4 regions of the Rhizobium sp. BK049 genome follow, and region 1 is predicted to be linked to each of the others. Evidence: predicted binding sites of a transcription regulator. Region 1 holds the regulator's gene; each other region holds the start of a gene.
What was found. The regulator PhoB, encoded in region 1, activates phosphate uptake and scavenging genes when phosphate is short. The targets are predictions, from matches to a motif close to TGTCATNNANCTGTCAT.
Positions count from the first base shown of each region.

Region 2: phnF (phosphonate metabolism transcriptional regulator PhnF) is a predicted target of PhoB. The motif match lies at 1,488-1,504, and genes of this name have one in related genera.
Region 3: ppk2 (polyphosphate kinase 2) is a predicted target of PhoB. The motif match lies at 1,980-1,996, and genes of this name have one in related genera.
Region 4: FHT70_RS24690 (DUF1045 domain-containing protein) is a predicted target of PhoB. The motif match lies at 2,008-2,024, and genes of this name have one in related genera.

Region 1 is NZ_JACHYV010000033.1:52,128-56,356, reverse strand. It holds gene pstB (phosphate ABC transporter ATP-binding protein PstB) at 1-244, shown strand, start outside; gene phoU (phosphate signaling complex protein PhoU) at 289-1,002, shown strand; gene phoB (phosphate regulon transcriptional regulator PhoB) at 1,128-1,811, shown strand; gene FHT70_RS26825 (GcrA family cell cycle regulator) at 2,434-2,967, opposite strand; gene FHT70_RS26820 (aspartate aminotransferase family protein) at 3,392-4,229, shown strand, end outside.
Region 2 is NZ_JACHYV010000028.1:15,233-19,461, reverse strand. It holds gene FHT70_RS24645 (carbon-phosphorus lyase complex subunit PhnI) at 1-330, opposite strand, end outside; gene phnH (phosphonate C-P lyase system protein PhnH) at 335-943, opposite strand; gene phnG (phosphonate C-P lyase system protein PhnG) at 943-1,419, opposite strand; gene phnF (phosphonate metabolism transcriptional regulator PhnF) at 1,528-2,265, shown strand; gene FHT70_RS24625 (2,3-bisphosphoglycerate-dependent phosphoglycerate mutase) at 2,320-2,955, opposite strand; gene dapB (4-hydroxy-tetrahydrodipicolinate reductase) at 2,977-3,801, opposite strand; gene FHT70_RS24615 (ABC transporter ATP-binding protein) at 3,817-4,229, opposite strand, start outside.
Region 3 is NZ_JACHYV010000005.1:144,529-148,757, forward strand. It holds gene FHT70_RS07400 (aldo/keto reductase family oxidoreductase) at 1-534, shown strand, start outside; gene FHT70_RS07405 (hypothetical protein) at 665-856, opposite strand; gene ppk2 (polyphosphate kinase 2) at 1,014-1,928, opposite strand; gene FHT70_RS07415 (GMC family oxidoreductase) at 2,083-3,735, opposite strand; gene FHT70_RS07420 (ATP-binding cassette domain-containing protein) at 3,820-4,229, opposite strand, start outside.
Region 4 is NZ_JACHYV010000028.1:25,590-29,818, forward strand. It holds gene phnE (phosphonate ABC transporter, permease protein PhnE) at 1-623, shown strand, start outside; gene phnE (phosphonate ABC transporter, permease protein PhnE) at 631-1,974, shown strand; gene FHT70_RS24690 (DUF1045 domain-containing protein) at 2,115-2,810, shown strand; gene FHT70_RS24695 (alpha-D-ribose 1-methylphosphonate 5-triphosphate diphosphatase) at 2,824-3,963, shown strand; gene phnN (phosphonate metabolism protein/1,5-bisphosphokinase (PRPP-forming) PhnN) at 3,960-4,229, shown strand, end outside.

The DNA of each region.
Region 1 (4,229 bases):
GGACGAGCCCTGCTCGGCCCTTGACCCGATCGCCACCGCCAAGGTCGAAGAACTGATCCACGAGCTCCGCGAAAACTACACGATCGTCATCGTCACCCACTCCATGCAGCAGGCCGCGCGCGTCTCGCAGCGCACCGCCATGTTCCACCTCGGCAATCTTGTCGAGGAGAACGACACCGACAAGATGTTCACCAATCCGGACGATCCCCGTACCCAGGACTACATCATGGGTCGCTTCGGCTGATCACGGCCATCCGAAGCCTTCCCCTTATTCGAGGACAAAGCCCCATGGCATCGACACATATTTATTCTGCCTATGATGATGATCTGAAGTTCCTTTCCAGGCGGATTTCCGAAATGGGCGGCCTGGCCGAACAGATGGTCGCCGAATCCGTCCGGGCGCTAGTCAACGGCGATACCGCGCTGGCGCAGAAGGTCATCTCCGACGACGTGATCCTCGATCATACCGAGCGCGAAATCGGCGACAAGGCGATCGTCACCATCGCCCGCCGTCAGCCGATGGCGGCGGACCTGCGCGAAATCATGGGTTCGATCCGCATCGCCGCCGATCTCGAACGCGTCGGCGACCTCGGCAAGAACACCGCCAAGCGCGTCATCGCCGTGCAGAGCACCGGCGTGCCCCGCAAGCTCGCCCGCGGCCTCGAGCATCTCTCCGAGCTGGCGCTTGTCCAGCTCAAGGAAGTGCTCGACGTCTATACGACACGCGCTGCCGACAAGGCGACCGCCATCCGCGAACGCGACAACGAGATCGACGCCATGTACACCTCGCTGTTCCGCGAGCTCTTGACCTACATGATGGAAGATCCGCGCAACATCACGAGCTGCACGCATCTGCTCTTCTGCGCCAAGAACATCGAGCGCATCGGCGACCATGCCACCAACATCGCCGAGACGATCTACTACATGGCAACAGGCGCCCAGCCGGAAGGCGATCGCCCGAAGGATGACAGCGCCAACACCGTCGGCGCCGCGACGGAATAATCCTTCCAAGATTGCGTGCGCGCCCGTTCGGGGCGCGCAAAGAGGTCGCAGCCAATTTCTGAATTTGCGCAGGACGCCTGCTTATACCCCCAGTTTAAGGCTTGTGCGCGAGGAGACGGACACGCATGATCCCGAGAGTCGCAGTTGTTGAAGACGAGGAAGCGCTCAGCGTGCTCCTTCGCTATAATCTCGAAGCCGAAGGCTTCGAGGTCGATACCATCCTGCGCGGCGACGAGGCCGAAATTAGGCTTCAGGAGCGCACGCCCGACCTGCTCATCCTCGACTGGATGCTGCCCGGCGTCTCCGGCATCGAACTCTGCCGGCGCCTGCGCATGCGGCCGGAAACCGAGCGACTGCCGATCATCATGCTCACGGCGCGCGGCGAGGAGAGCGAGCGTGTGCGCGGACTGTCCACCGGCGCCGACGATTATGTCGTCAAGCCCTTCTCGACCCCCGAACTCGTCGCCCGCGTCAAGGCGATGCTGCGCCGTGCCCGCCCCGAGGTGCTGTCCTCGGTGCTGAAATGCGGCGATATCGAGCTCGACCGCGAAACCCATCGCGTCCACCGCAAGAGCCGCGAAGTCCGCCTCGGCCCGACCGAATTCCGCCTGCTGGAATTCCTGATGTCGTCGCCGGGCCGGGTCTTTTCCCGCTCGCAGCTGCTCGACGGCGTCTGGGGCCACGACATCTATGTCGACGAACGAACCGTCGACGTCCATGTCGGCCGCCTGCGCAAGGCGCTGAACTTCTCCAACATGCAGGACGTCATCCGCACCGTCCGCGGCGCGGGTTATTCGATGGAAGCCTGAGGCTGAGGGAGTGTGTGGGGTGGGCGTTCCCGCCAAACGCACGGCAGTACGGCTTGTGAGGCCCCCCTTGCCGTCGTCGATCGCAGCCGCTTCGTCGCCAGCGTCATTGCGCCGGCGAGGCTTATGCGTCTCGGCTCCACCTTTCCATCGCGCCTGCAGAGCCGACTTGTCCCAGCATCACCTCGCCTCCGTCATCCCAGGGCTTGACCTGGCTTGACCCTGGGATCCATGCGGCCGGCGCTGCGGGAACAGGGATGCATCCAACAGCAGGGAAATTATGGAAGCCGAGTGCTTGGTTGTGGATCCCAGGGTCAAGCCGGGTCAAGCCCTGGGATGACGGAGCGCGTGGTTGGCGCTCTCGCCAAACGCGCCGGTGGTGCAACCTGTAGCACCCGTTTTTGCCGCCGATCCATCGCCGCTGCAGAGCCGTCGCGCCATCGCCGCTGCAGAACCAGCTTCATCGCACTGGCGTGGCTTATCTGTCCAGGCACCACTTCTCCTCCAAGCCCCGGGATGACGGAGTGTGGGGTTGGCTTGGTTGCTAAACGCAAAGGTCACTTCCCCGCTCGAATAAAAAAACGGGCCGCTCGGCCCGTTTTTTATGTCCGGCGATGTCGCCTTCTCAGCTGACCCGTGCCGCGGCCCGGCGCCTTTCGTTGATCGGCTGATAGGCAAGCTTCTGATGATAGCTGCAATAGGGCGAATTGTCGGGGGACTCGCAGCCGCAGAAATGGAAATCTTCCTTGAGCGGGTCGCCGACCGGCCATTTGCAGGTGCGTTCGGTGAGCTCCGTCAGGCCGAGGCGGCGAGAAATCGGCACGACCACATTGCCGGCCGGCACATATTCCATTTCCTCGACGGCATCGACCTCGATCTCTTCCTTCAGCATCGTTGCGCCCTGTTGACGGGTCACGGTGCGGGTGGTGATCCGGGAGGCGTAATTCGGCGCGCGGGGCGCGGATGTCTGGCGCTTCGGCGTGCGCGCCGCGGTGGCCGTGCCGCCGGCCTTGGCGCGGCCGGGAAGGCTGAGCCTGTGCACCTTGCCGATAACGGCGTTTCGGCTGACGCCGCCAAGCTGCGCAGCAATCTGGCTGGCGCTCAGTCCTTCGGCCCAAAGCTTCTTGAGTTTCTCGACCCGCTCGTCTGTCCAGTTCATGCCCTGTCTCCACCTTTTGCGTTGGTGATGGCAGAATCCCTCACCGTTGTCCCGGAAGCCTCCGAAACAAGAAACGCTTGATCAATTTTGGTGACTAGTTCCGCCGCATGCAGTCTAGTAATTGAACTTTAACCTAGTGTGAGGCTGACTCCGTGACAAGAGTCGCGGGAATCCGGATGAATCGAATTTCAAGTTTTCCCCAACTTGCTGCCTCTGCGTGGCATTTCTGCAATAATGCCTGTTGAAGGCCGAAAGTGCCGCTGCACAAGCCTGCTGCATAGGCTAAGGCGCCAGTTTTGTTGACATTGCAGCGCGAAAAGGAAATAGTACCGCTCGCCGCCGAAAGGCGGCATTTTTGATTTTTTGGACCTGGTTTTGTTAGCCGGAGTCCGTGCAAGACAACATTGAACGGGAGACCCGCGCCATGGCTGAAGCCGCGCCGCTTTATGACACCTATTCTCGCGCCCCGCTGCGGTTCGAGCGAGGCGAGGGCGTATGGCTGATCACCGAGAGCGGCGAGCGTTATCTCGATTTCGGCGCCGGTGTCGCCGTCACCTCCGTCGGCCATGGCAACCCGCATGTGGTTGCGGCGCTGAAGGAGCAGGCCGACAAGGTCTGGCACCTCTCCAACATCTATGAGATCCCCGGCCAGGAGCGCCTCGCCAAGCGCCTGACGGACGCTACCTTCGCCGATAAGGTGTTCTTCACCAATTCGGGGGCCGAGGCGCTCGAATGCGCCATCAAGACCGCGCGCCGCTACCAGTTTTCCAAGGGCCATCCCGAGCGGTACCATATCATCACCTTCGAGGGCGCCTTCCATGGGCGCACGCTCGCGACGATTGCCGCCGGCGGTCAGGAGAAATATCTCGAAGGTTTCGGCCCCAAGGCTCCGGGTTTCGATCAGGTGCCGTTCGGCGACATCGAGGCCGTCCGCGCCGCCATTACCGATGCGACGGCCGCAATCCTGATCGAGCCGGTGCAAGGCGAGGGCGGCGTGCGTCCCGCCACCGGCGAATTCATGAAGGCGCTTCGCCGGATCTGCGACGAAAACGGCCTGCTGCTGATCCTCGACGAGGTCCAGACCGGCGTCGGCCGCACCGGCAAGCTCTTCGCCCATGAATGGTCCGGCATCACGCCCGATATCATGGCCGTTGCCAAGGGCATCGGCGGCGGTTTCCCGCTCGGCGCCTGCCTTGCCACGGCCGAGGCTGCCTCCGGCATGAAGGCCGGCACGCATGGTTCGACCTATGGCGGCAATCCGC
Region 2 (4,229 bases), on a different contig from region 1:
CTTGTAGGTCGCCGAGATACGGCGTTCGATCGCCATGCCAGCCGTGTCGAGCGGTCTGGAATAACCGAAGCGCGGCAGCGTCGTGCGGTAAGCGCGCAGCAGGAAGATCGCCTCGATCATGTCGCCGCGCGATTGACGGACGGCCAGCGCTGCGAGAGTCCGGTCGAAAAGCGAGGCCTCGGCCATGACGCGGTCGACGGCGAGGGCGAGTTGTTCGACGATCTGGTCGATGCCGATCGCCGGCAGCGACCGGTCACCGCGGCGACGGTCGGCGAGCAGACGGTGGGCATTGGCAATGGCGGCCTCGCCACCCTTGACGGCAACATACATGAGCTCAGATCTCCGTTGCTGTGATCTTGGTGGTGCGCGGCAGGCAGACGAAGCGCTTGCCCGATGTCAGCACGATGTCGATGCCGCGCGGAAAAAGCGCGTGGTTCTCGGCCCAGAGCCTGAGGAAGGTCTCCGGTAGGCCGACAGGCGCGATCTCCACGACGCTCTGGATCCCCGGACCCATCAGCGCCAGCCTGCGTCCGCCGTCGAGTTCGGGAAGTTCGATGACAACAGTCGTCGAGCGGTCGGGATATTCCTGCGTGCCTGACGCAAACAGGCCGAAGGAGCAAAGCGCAGTGCCCGCCTCGATGAAGGCAAAGCGCGCATCCGCCTTTTCGGCGGTCAGCGGGGCGCCGGTGTGGAAGCCGAGCCAATCCGGCACAGCGGATTTCGCCAGTCCCGAGGTAAGCCAGACGGGTGTGTCGTGGTCGCAAAGAGTGAGCGCGATCGTGCCGGCGGCAATACCGAGCGGCGCCGGCGGGTCGATCTCGGGCTCAACTGTCTGGATGGTGCCGGGGCGGGCCACGCCGTCCATCAGCATCTTGAAGACGCTCTGCGCATGGAAAACCGGATCGGTAAAGCCACCGGTAAAAACTTCTGTCGTCAGACCCATCAGTTGTCCCCCCGCACCATGGTGAAGAAGTCGACGCGGGTTGCCGCCGTCTCATCCGCCTTGCGACGTTCGGTGGTGGCGATCCTTTCCGCGATCGGCAAAAGCAGCGCCTGTTCGACGAAATCCCTGGTCGCCTCCTCCTGCCAGAGCGCGTCGAAGATCGCCGCAAGACGGGCCTTCTCCCGGTCGGTGCCGAGCGCCTGCGCATGACCGATGGAGCCGGACTCGAGCCGCACCGTTGAGCGTGTCATCGTCACCTCGCCGAGATTAAAGGGAGCTCCGCCGCCGCCGATGCGGCCGCGCACCATCACCAGTCCCGTCTCCGGTCCGCGCACCGGATAAGCCACGGGCTTTTGCGGCAACGCGTCCCAGGCCGCCTGGAGTTCGCTCCGTTCCGCACGCGCCAGCAGATCGGCAACGCGTTTGCGCTCCAAGACCGTCTGTGACGCGGCGTCTGTCTTGTCCGCTGATATCATCGCTGCTTCCTCAAATGTCTATTGATATAGACAACCATACAAGCTATACCTAGCCTTAAATCGGTGTCGTGACAAGCGTGTGACATCGTGAGGCAAGGCAGAGGCGGAATGGCAGGACTGAAGCAGGTGCAGAGGCAGACGGGTGTGGCGCTGTGGCGTCAGATCGCCGATCGGATTCGCGAGGCGATCGGCAACGGAGCCTATGACGAAACCGGAATGGTGCCGCCGGAAACGGTGCTGGCGCTGCAATTCGGCGTTAACAGGCATACAGTGCGCAGTGCGCTGGCTGCGCTGGCGCAGGAGGGAATCGTGCGTGCTGTGCAAGGTCGCGGCACGCTGATCGAGCGCAAGGAGCGGCTGAATTTCCCGATCACCCGGCGCACGCGTTTCACCGCCGGCATCGGCGATCAGGCGCGCGAGATGCGCGGCCTTCTGCTCGATGAGGCGCGGGAGGAGGCGAGCGCCGACGTTGCCCGTTGGCTGGGCCTGAAACAGAGTGAGCAAGTGATCCGGCTGGAAACATTGCGCCATGCCGACAGGCGGCCGGTTTCAAAGGCGACGAGCTGGTTTCCCGCCGAACGTTTCGCCGGGATCGGTGAGTCCTACCGCAAGCACGAATCGATCACCAAGGCTTTCGCCGAGCTCGGCCTCGGGGACTACGTCCGGGCGACGACCGAGATAACAGCCGCCCATGCTGCGACAGCCGACCTTGCAGATCTGGAACTCACTCCCGGCGCGATCCTGCTGATTGCCAAGGCAATGAACACCGATCTCGACGGCGTACCAGTACAATATTCGATCAGCCGTTTCGCCGCCGACCGGGTGCAGTTCACGATCGAGAACTGAGGCCAGGAATTGAGATAAGGCGTGCCGACCCGTTCGGTGGCACGCCTACAGAATTCAGTGTGCGCCGGACATATCGCCCAGCACTTCCTTGGAGGCGACGGTGGAATCCGCGTTCAGCTTGTAAACCATCGGAACGCCGGTCGCGAGGTTGAGGGCGAGCACGCCTTCTTTGGTGAGCTTGTCGAGCACCATGACCAGCGAACGCAGCGAATTGCCGTGGGCAGCGACCAGCACCTTTTCGCCGCGCAGCACGCGCGGCAGGATCTCGGTGAGGTAGTAGGGCCAGACGCGGGCGCCGGTATCGCGCAGGCTTTCACCGCCGGGCGGCGGCACGTCGTAGGAACGGCGCCAGATATGCACCTGTTCCTCGCCCCATTTGGCGCGCGCATCGTCCTTGTTGAGGCCGGAGAGATCGCCGTAGTCGCGCTCGTTCAGCGCCTGGTCGCGGATGGTCTCGAGATCAGGCTGGCCGACCTTGTCGAGGATGAGCTTCAGCGTGTGCTGCGCGCGCACCAGCGCCGAGGTATAGGCGACGTCGAATTTGATCCCGTATTCGGCAAGCGCAGCGCCGCCGGCTTTGGCTTCCTGGATGCCGAGCTCGGTCAGATCCGGGTCCTTCCAGCCGGTGAAGAGATTCTTCAGGTTCCAGTCGCTCTGGCCGTGGCGAACGAGGACGAGGGTACCGCTCATGAATATGCCTCCGTAGTATCTTTATTGCGATGAAAGCCCGAGCACGTCGAGCATGGAATAGAGACCCGGCTTCTTGTCGCGGGCCCAGAGTGCCGCCTTGATGGCGCCGCGCGCGAAGATCGAGCGGTCGGCAGCACTATGGGACAGCGTGACGATTTCGCCTTCGCCGGCGAAAAGCACGGAATGTTCGCCGATGACGGAGCCGCCGCGCAGCGTCGCGAAACCGATCGTGCCCGCCTCGCGGGCGCCGGTATGGCCGTCGCGCACCCTGACCGATTTCGAAGCGAGGTCGATGTTGCGGCCCTTGGCAGCGGCTTCGCCGAGAAGAAGGGCGGTGCCGGAAGGGGCATCCACCTTGTGTTTGTGGTGCATTTCCAGGATTTCGATGTCCCAATCTGCGGGATCGAGCGCCCGCGCGGCCTGCTCTGCCAGCACGCTGAGCAGATTGACGCCGAGGCTCATATTGCCAGACTTGACGATGCGGGCATGGCGGGCCGCGGCGGCGATCTTCGCGTTGTCCTCGCTCGAGCAGCCCGTCGTACCGACAACATGAACGATGCGGGCCTGAGCGGCGAGACCGGAAAACTCCACCGTGGCGGCAGGCGCGGTGAAGTCGACTACGCCTTCGGCATGCAGGAAGGCCTGGAGCGGGTCGTCGCCTATGATGACGCCGGTCGGCCCTAGTCCGGCAATCTCACCGGCATCCTTGCCGACGAATGGGGAGCCGGCGCGCTCAATCGCGGCATGCAGCGTCACGCCTTCGATCGAATGAATGAGCCGGATCAGCGTCTGCCCCATGCGTCCAGCTGCGCCGACCACCACCAGTTTCATCGCAGCATCGCTCATGTCAGTCTCGCCATGTTAGTATGAATCCGAGGCCGAGGGCCTCTGCAGGTTGTTGAGGCGAGCGTAAAGACCGTCGCTGACCTTCGCAAGCGTCTCATGATTGCCCTCCTCGACGACCCGGCCCTGCTGCATGACGACGATCTTGTCGGCGCGCACCACGGTCGAAAGTCGATGGGCAATGACAACGACGGTGCGTCCGGTCATCGCCTCATCGAGCGCCTTCTGCACGGCGGCCTCGGATTCGGTGTCGAGGGCGGAGGTCGCTTCGTCGAGCAGCAGGATCGGCGCGTTGCGCACCAAAGCGCGGGCGATCGAAAGCCGCTGGCGTTGGCCGCCCGAAAGCGTCACGCCGTTTTCGCCGACAGGGGTATCGTAGCCCTGTGGCTGCGCTGAGATGAAGTCATGCGCATAGGCCAGCCGGGCCGCCC
Region 3 (4,229 bases), on a different contig from region 1:
AATCTTCGCAATCTCGGCCTCGAGGTGCTTGATGTCGTCAACCTCCGGATCACATTTGACCTGCATAGCCCGGCCGAAGGCTCGATAGAAGCACCCCTGACGGTTCTGGCTGATCTCCAGCGGCAAGGTCTGATCCGTCACATAGGTTTAAGCAACGCCACATCGAAACAGGTCGCCGAAGGCCGCGGGATCACCGAGATCGTCTGTGTGCAAAACCAGTACAATCTGGCGCATCGGAACGACGACCGGCTCATCGACGAGCTTGCCCGTCAAGGCACCGCCTATGTGCCGTTCTTCCCGCTCGGCGGCTTCACGCCGCTGCAATCGTCCACACTCTCCAGTGTCGGCGCACGCCTGAGCGCCACGCCGATGCAGGTGGCGCTCGCCTGGCTGTTGCGCCGCGCAGCCAATATCCTGTTGATCCCCGGCACGTCGTCGCTCGGCCATCTCAGGGAGAATCTCGCTGCTGCCGGATTGGTGCTGCCGGATGATGCCGACGAGGAGCTGAACCATATGGCTGACATCGTGGCTTGACGGCGGCAGCGGCGGTGCAATCGTTAGACCGTGTTCTAGCGCGGCGTAACGAGCTTGCCGGACGTGCTGGCGCAATCTGTCGGTCGGCCGCACCTTGTTGGCTGCGCCAACCGGCCGGTAAATGAGAGCATCAGGATGGCTTCCGTGTCAGAAGCTCATAAGTCAACAAGGCCGCTGACATCGCCAGAAAAACCACGACTGCCAAAGGATAATTGGCACTGGCGTTCGGGTCGGCAAGCTTGGGAAGGCCGATAACACTGCCGGCCGCCAGAATCGCCGAGAGCACAACCTCCTGAACGATTAATCTCCAAAAGCCGGTCATGACCAACCTCCCGTCGTCTCCGTATTATCGGCCGAAGGACGCTCAGTCTTTATACCTCACGATGCAGCCGTTGGGAAACACGCGTTGACCGCACGGTCCAGTGACCATGCGGTCTCGGTTTCAACGCTTCGGCAGCCGACTTGTTGCGGCTATGCTTTCAATAGCGCTCAGGCACATACATATCAGCCGGAACCGGCGCCCTGATGTAGTCGGCGTGACGGATACGATCCGGCAGCTGGATCTCAGGCTTCGGCACGTCCTCGTAGGGAATCTGATCAAGAAGATGGGCGATGCAGTTCAGCCGCGCCCGCTTCTTGTCGACGGCCTGCACCACCCACCAGGGCGCCTCCTTGGTGTGTGTGCGCGCCAGCATTTCTTCCTTGGCCTTGGTATATTCCTCCCAGTGGATGCGGCTTTCCATGTCCATCGGCGAAAGCTTCCACTGCTTCAGCGGATCGTGGATGCGCATCTTGAAGCGGAATTCCTGTTCCTCGTCGGTGATCGAGAACCAGTATTTGATCAGCACGATGCCGGATCGGACGAGCATCCGTTCGAATTCGGGCACGGAGCGGAAGAACTCCTCGAGTTCGTCAGGAGTGCAGAAGCCCATCACGCGCTCGACGCCGGCGCGATTGTACCAGCTGCGGTCGAAGAGCACGATCTCGCCGGCGGTGGGAAGATGCGGGACATAACGCTGGAAATACCATTGATGGCGCTCCCGTTCGGTCGGCGCAGGCAGTGCCACTGTGCGGCAGACGCGCGGGTTGAGCCTTTGGGTTACGCGCTTGATCGCGCCACCCTTGCCGGCCGAATCCCGGCCTTCGAAAAGCACGACCACTTTCAATTGCTTGTACTGGACCCAATCTTGCAGCCGTACCAGCTCATGCTGCAGCCGGAACAGCTCGCGGAAATAGATCTTCCGATCGAGCGTCTGCTCCGCCGGTTCGGTCATTCCTTCGACGACTAGATCGTCCAGCCGGTCTTCCTCCAGCTGCATTTCCAGCTCCTCATCGAAGCTGTCGGCGATTTCGGCCTTTATCCGGCTGAGCTGGTCCTGATGTGTTTTAGACATGGGCTTTCCCTTCCTGCTCAGTTGACAGGAGCATGTCACTGCAAAGTTAGTGTGACGGTTGGATAACCCACAGCTCGTTCACTTGTTCGCCTCTTTCGCCACTCCACATGCCGGCGAACTTTTTAGACGCCGCCTACACGAGATGGAGGCGTGCCTAGAGCAGCCCCGTTCGGTAATGGTCGACAAGGTTGCGGCAAGCGCGGATCGTCAGCGCCATGACGGTGAGCGTCGTGCCAGCGATGCCGCTGCCCGGAAAGGCGCTGGCGTCGGTGACGATGAGGTTCGGAGCATCCCACAGTTGATTGTAGGGATTGAGCACTGAAGCTTCCGGGCTTTCGCCCATGCGCGCACCGCCGGTTTCATGAATTGCTGCGCCCATGCACATGGTCTTGCGGAACCATGTGCGGAACATGAAGCGGCTGAAGGCATCGGCGTCGGGAAAGGCGCCTCTGCCCATCTCCTTGAGGCCGGTGGGCGATCCGATGAATTCAAGATCGCCGCCGACCTCTTTGACCATGGCGATCAACGTCTCCTCCTGCCGGCGGAGCAGCCGCCGCTCCTCCTCCTGCATGACGCAGCGAATGTGTGGCACCGGAATATTCCAGGCGTCCTTGCGCTTGCCATCGAGGGTGATGCGATTGTCGGCATAGGGCAGCATGCGGCCGAAGCCGAAGAAGGCGAGACGCGCATCGGCCTCCTCTGAAACCGGCGCCCTGCCGATGCTGCCCTGATAGTCGAAATCGCCGCGGGCGGCGTCACCCTCGTCGAAACGCGGGATGAAGATGCCACCCGACGGATTGTAGAAGGGATCGACAGGAGCGGAATCGTCAACGGCCCAACCCTTCGCCTTGGGAAAGGAGCCAAAGGCAAGGCATGGAAGCTGATCCATGAAATAGCGCCCGAGCGCGCCCGAGCTGTTTCCGAGCCCGTCAGGATGTCTTGCCGATACCGAGTTCAGCAGCAGCCGCACGCTCTCGATCGGCGAGGCCGCAAGCACGATTGTCGCGGCGCGAGCCGTCGAAACCTTGCCCGTGTTGCGATCGATGAATTCCGCACCGGTGGCGCGGCCGGTTTTTTCGTCGGTGGTGATGCGACGCACGACGGCGTCATAACGGACGGTCAGCCGGCTGGTCGCCTTTGCGTCCCGCAGCGGTCGCGGCATGCGTTCGGCGTCCGGCGCTATATAGCGCCAGGAGATGACGCGCCGGTCCGGCCAGCGGCTTTCTACAGCCTGCTTGAATATCTGCTCGGCGGGCGTGAGGCTTGCCGGCTTCGCATAGACGCCGTCCGGCAAGGTCGGCACATCGTCCTTGTTGCCGTAGAGCTCGAGATAGGCCTCGACTTCGTCATAGAAGGGCGCAAGCTCGTCATAGGAGATCGGCCAGTCCACGCCCTTTCCGGTGCGCGATCGGATCTTGAAATCATCGTCGGTCCAGCGCAGCAGCACGCGGCCGAAACTGTGGAGGCGCCCGCCGCCCTGGCGGCCGCGGATCCAGAGAAAGGGCTGGTTCTTCGGCGTCGTATAGGGGTTCTTGCGATCGTTGACGAAGAAGTGGCTGAAGCGCTCGGTAAAGAAGGCCGCCCGCGCCTGGATCGGCTGGCCCTTCAGGGTGGCGCGCGCACGCTCCCATATATTGATGCTGCTTGCCGGCGCCTTCTTGCGTGCCGGGTCGAAATCCCTGGGGCCGACGGCCGGCCCAGCCTCGAGCAGCAGCACCGACAGGCCCTTGGCCGTCAGCTCTTTGACCGCGAAGGAACCCGCCGCGCCGGAGCCGATCACCAGCGCATCATAAACGATCTCAGACATGTCTTTTCAAATCCTGTCCTGGAGCAATTCCTCAATGCAGCGCAAAGCACATCCGAAATTGCGGGAAAGCAAAGGAATGGCGCGTCAAAGCCGCGATCCATCGGCAGCAAAGAGCGACGCCTTGGTGATATCAAGGCCCGGAGCCATGACATCGCCGGGCTTGAAGTAGACGTCGCCCATGAAACGAAGGGAGAGACTGTGCTCCGCCCAGTCGAACCAGACGACGGCATCCGAACCCATCGGCTCGACGACGGAAACACGGCCAGCAATCGTGGGAAGGCCGCTTGCCGCCCCGTCGAGCACAAGGTGCTCAGGGCGAAAGCCTAACGTAACAGGTCCTTCCACGGCAGCCGTGCGGAAGGCATAGTCGGTGAGGTCGACGGCTAGGCCGTTGCTTCTGAAGACGGGTGCTCCGCCGCCGCGCTCGATCCGGCCCTCGACGAAATTCATCGCCGGAGCACCGATGAAGCCGGCGACGAAGAGATTGGCCGGAC
Region 4 (4,229 bases), on a different contig from region 1:
CGGAATATTTCGAGCTGATGATCATCACGATCAACGTGGCGCTGATCTCGACTATCATCGCCTTCGTCTTTGCCGTGCCCTTGAGCTTCTTTGCGGCGCGCAACCTGACGAGTTCGTGGCCGCTGCGCGTCTTCACCAAGCGGCTGATGGAATTCCTGCGCGCCTTCCCGGAAATCGTCATCGCCGGCCTGTTTTCGGCGATCCTGTCGATCGGGCCGGTCGCCGCCATCATCGCCATCACCCTGCACACGATCGGCGCGCTCGGCAAACTCTTCTACGAGGTTGCCGAAAACATCGACATGAAGCCGCATGAGGGGATGAAGGCCGTTGGCGCCAACTGGTGGGAGCGCGTGCGCTTCGCCGTCCTGCCGCAAGTGCTGCCGAATTTCACCTCCTATGCGCTGCTGCGCCTGGAGATCAACGTGCGCGCCTCGACCATCATCGGCGCCGTCGGCGGCGGCGGCATCGGCGAAGAGCTGAAGCTTTCGATCTCGCGCGGCTTCGGCGCAAAGACCGTTGCCCTCGTACTCCTGTTGTTCGTGACGATCATCGCCGTCGACCAGTTCTCCGCCTGGCTGCGCCGCCGTCTCGTCGGCGAACACGCCTTCCTTCTGCAACATTGAGGCCGCCATGACGGTGATCGACGCAAACCGCATGCAAGAGATTGAAGCGCGCTATCCGGAATATTTCCACCGGTCGTTCCGCCAGCGTTTCGGCGGGCTGATGATCCTCATTGCGACCCTCGTCTACGGCCTCTACGCCGTCTGGTTCTTTGACCTGCCCAAGCTTCTTGCCGAAGCTCACTGGGAGCGCGTCGGCATCTATCTCAGCCAATGGGTGAGTTATGATGTGCAGCCGGACTTCCGCATCCAGGATGACGGCTCGATCGAGGTGCGTTATCCCCGCTTCTCGCCGCTCGGCGACAATCCGCATCCGGACTGGGTGGTCAACAATCCCGATGGCAGCATCACCGTTTCCGTCAGCGGCACCAGCCGCAGCGTCACCGTTTCGAAGAGCCAAACGATCGTGACCGCGCACGGCGTCAGCGTCCCGGTCAACGTTTCGAGCGGCGCGCCCGAGGTGGTCGGCCCGGTGCCGAGCTGGATGACGGTCTATGACGACAACGTGCTCGCTGATCTCGGCTTTGCCGGCGACGTCAGCATTTCCGTTGATCGCGTGAAAGTTCGCAAGCGTTTCCTCGGCTGGGCGAATTTCCTCTTCGACACGCAATCGTCATTCTTCGACAAGCCGGTCGGCGACGTCCTTGGCCTCATTGTCTCCGGCCCGCGCATCAAGCCCGACCAGTCCAACCTGTCGCTCGCTTTCGATGAAATCTGGAACAACAGCGAATGGCAGCACGGCGACGTCTGGACCAAGCTTTTCCAGACGATCGTCATGGCCTTTCTCGGAACGCTGCTCGGCTCCCTCGCCGCCTTCCCGCTCGCCTTCCTGGCGGCACGCAACATCACTCCGAACCGCCTCTTGAACCAGATTCTCAAGCGCTTCTTCGATTTCCTGCGCTCTGTCGACATGCTGATCTGGGCGCTTTTCCTGACACGCGCCTTCGGCCCAGGGCCGCTTGCCGGCAGCGGCGCGATCTTCCTCACCGAGACCGGCACGCTCGGCAAGCTTTATTCCGAGGGGCTCGAGAACATCGACAACAAGCCGCGGGAAGGCATCAAATCGACCGGCGCCCAGACCGTGCTCGTCCACCGTTACGGCATCATGCCGCAGATCATCCCCGTCATCGTCAGCCAGACGCTCTATCAGTGGGAATCGAACGTGCGCGGCGCCACGATCATCGGCGCCGTCGGCGCGGGCGGTATCGGCCTCAAACTCTGGGAGGCAATGCGCACCAATGCCAACTGGGAAAACGTCGCCTATATGGTCATTCTGATCCTGATCGTCGTCTTCCTGTTCGACGCGGCTTCGAACGCGCTGCGCCATCGGCTGATGGGCACGAATTCGCACTGAGCACTCGATGAAGGCCGGTGGCGGCGCGGCCGTCATCATCATTCTGTCACGGAAATCTTTTAGCCGGGAGCCTGCTTGCGGTTCGCCGCCAAATCACTGCACATTGCGCTCCCGTTTCGACGATCCCCAGGACAAAAGCCTTGCGCTACGCTCTCTATTTTTCGCCGCCGAAGGATGATCCCCTGACCGGCGCGGCTTCGCTCTGGCTCGGCCGCGATGCGTTCACCGGCGAAACCTATCCTGCACCCGAACATCAGAGGCTGAGTGCGGCAGAGCAGTTCGAGCTGACCGCCGACCCGCGACGCTACGGCTTTCACGCGACGATCAAGGCGCCGTTTTCGCTTGCCGGTTCAGTCACCGAAAGGGATCTCATGGCCTTTGCCGAGGAGTTTACCGCCCGGACCCCGGCCTTCGAAATACCCCAGCTCGTCCTCGGTCAGCTCGGTCGATTTTTTGCCCTTGTTCCGGCTTCTCTTCATCAGCCTCTTCAGGATTTCGCAGCGAAGGTGGTAAAGTCCTTCGAGCCGTTCCGCGCAACGCTGTCCGAGGCCGATATCGCGCGCCGCAATCCGGAAAGGCTCAGCGACAGCCAGCGCGCCAATCTGCAGCGCTGGGGGTATCCTTACGTCATGGAGGATTTCGGTTTCCACATGACACTGAGCGGGCAGGTGCCTGCAGAGCGCGCCGAGGTCATGAGAGCAATCCTGGTGGAACGTTTTGCCGGTTTCACCGGCCGGCCGCTTTCGATCTCCGGTCTCGCCGTCTTCATCGAGGAGACGCGCGGCGCCCCGTTCAAAGTTCGTTCCTGGCTGCCCCTTGCCGGCGCCAAAAACTGAAAGACCTGACAATATGAGCAAAGAAACCGTCTTTTCCAACGCCCGCATCGTTCTCGAGGACGACATCCTTTCAGGATCGATCCTCATCCGCGACGGCAAGATCGCCGATATCTCTGAAGGCAATTCGGTAACCGGCGAAGATTTCGAGGGGGATTACGTCATTCCCGGCCTTGTCGAACTGCATACCGACCACCTCGAAGGCCATTATCAGCCGCGTCCGGGCATTCGCTGGCACAAGACGGCTGCCGTCCAGGCGCATGACGCCCAGATCGTCACATCGGGCATCACGACGGTCTTCGACTGCCTGCGCATGGGCGCGGACGAGGACGGCGGGTTCGAGCATGGCGAGATGCGCGAGATGGCCGACGCCATCCAATCGGCGGAGAAGGAAGGCAGGCTGCGCGCCGAACACCTCATCCACCTGCGCTGCGAGGTATCGGCCGACAATGTGCTTGAACATTTCGCCGATTTCGAAAATGATCCGCATGTGCGGCTCGTCTCGCTGATGGATCACGCGCCCGGCCAGCGGCAGTTCCAGACGATGGATCAATATATCTTCTACTACCAAAAGAAGCGTGGTCTGAGCGATGAGGCCTTTGCCCGTTTCGTCGCCAAGCGCCAGGCGGAATCGGCGCGCAATTCGACGCCACATCGAAACGCCATCGCCAAGGTCTGCGCCGAGCGCGGCATCACGGTCGCAAGCCATGACGACGCCACACTCTCCCATGTCGACGAGGCGATCGACAATGGCGTCCGCCTTGCCGAGTTTCCGACCAGCTTCGATGCCGCCCGGGCATCGCACGAGCATGGCATGAGCGTGCTGATGGGCGCGCCGAACATCGTGCGCGGCAAATCCCATTCCGGCAACATCGCCGCCCGCGATCTCGCCGAAATGGGCGTGCTCGACGTTCTGTCCTCCGACTACGTGCCGCTCAGCCTGCTGCACGCACCCTTCATCCTTGCCGACGAGGTGGAAAGCATCACCCTTCCGAAAGCGATCGCGATGGTGACGTCGACGCCTGCCCGCACTGTCAGCCTCAATGATCGAGGCCGGATCGCGCCCGGGCTGCGCGCCGATCTCGTCCGTGTCCACCGCTCGCACGGCGTGCCGGTAACACGCTCCGTCTGGCGCCAGGGACGCCGTGTCGCATGACGCCACACGAACCCCATGCGGCTGCTGGAGCCGAACGCGGCATCATGGTCGTCGTTGTCGGGCCGAGCGGCGCCGGCAAGGACACGCTGATGAACCTCGCTGCGCGGCGTTTTTCCGGCCGCGACAATGTGCATTTCGCCCGCCGCGTCATCACCCGCCACCGCGATGCCGGCGGCGAGGATCATCTTTCCGTCTCCCTTCAAGGCTTTGCCGCCATGGAGCAGTCAGGCTCCTTCGCCGTGTGGTGGGAGGCGCATGGCCTGAAA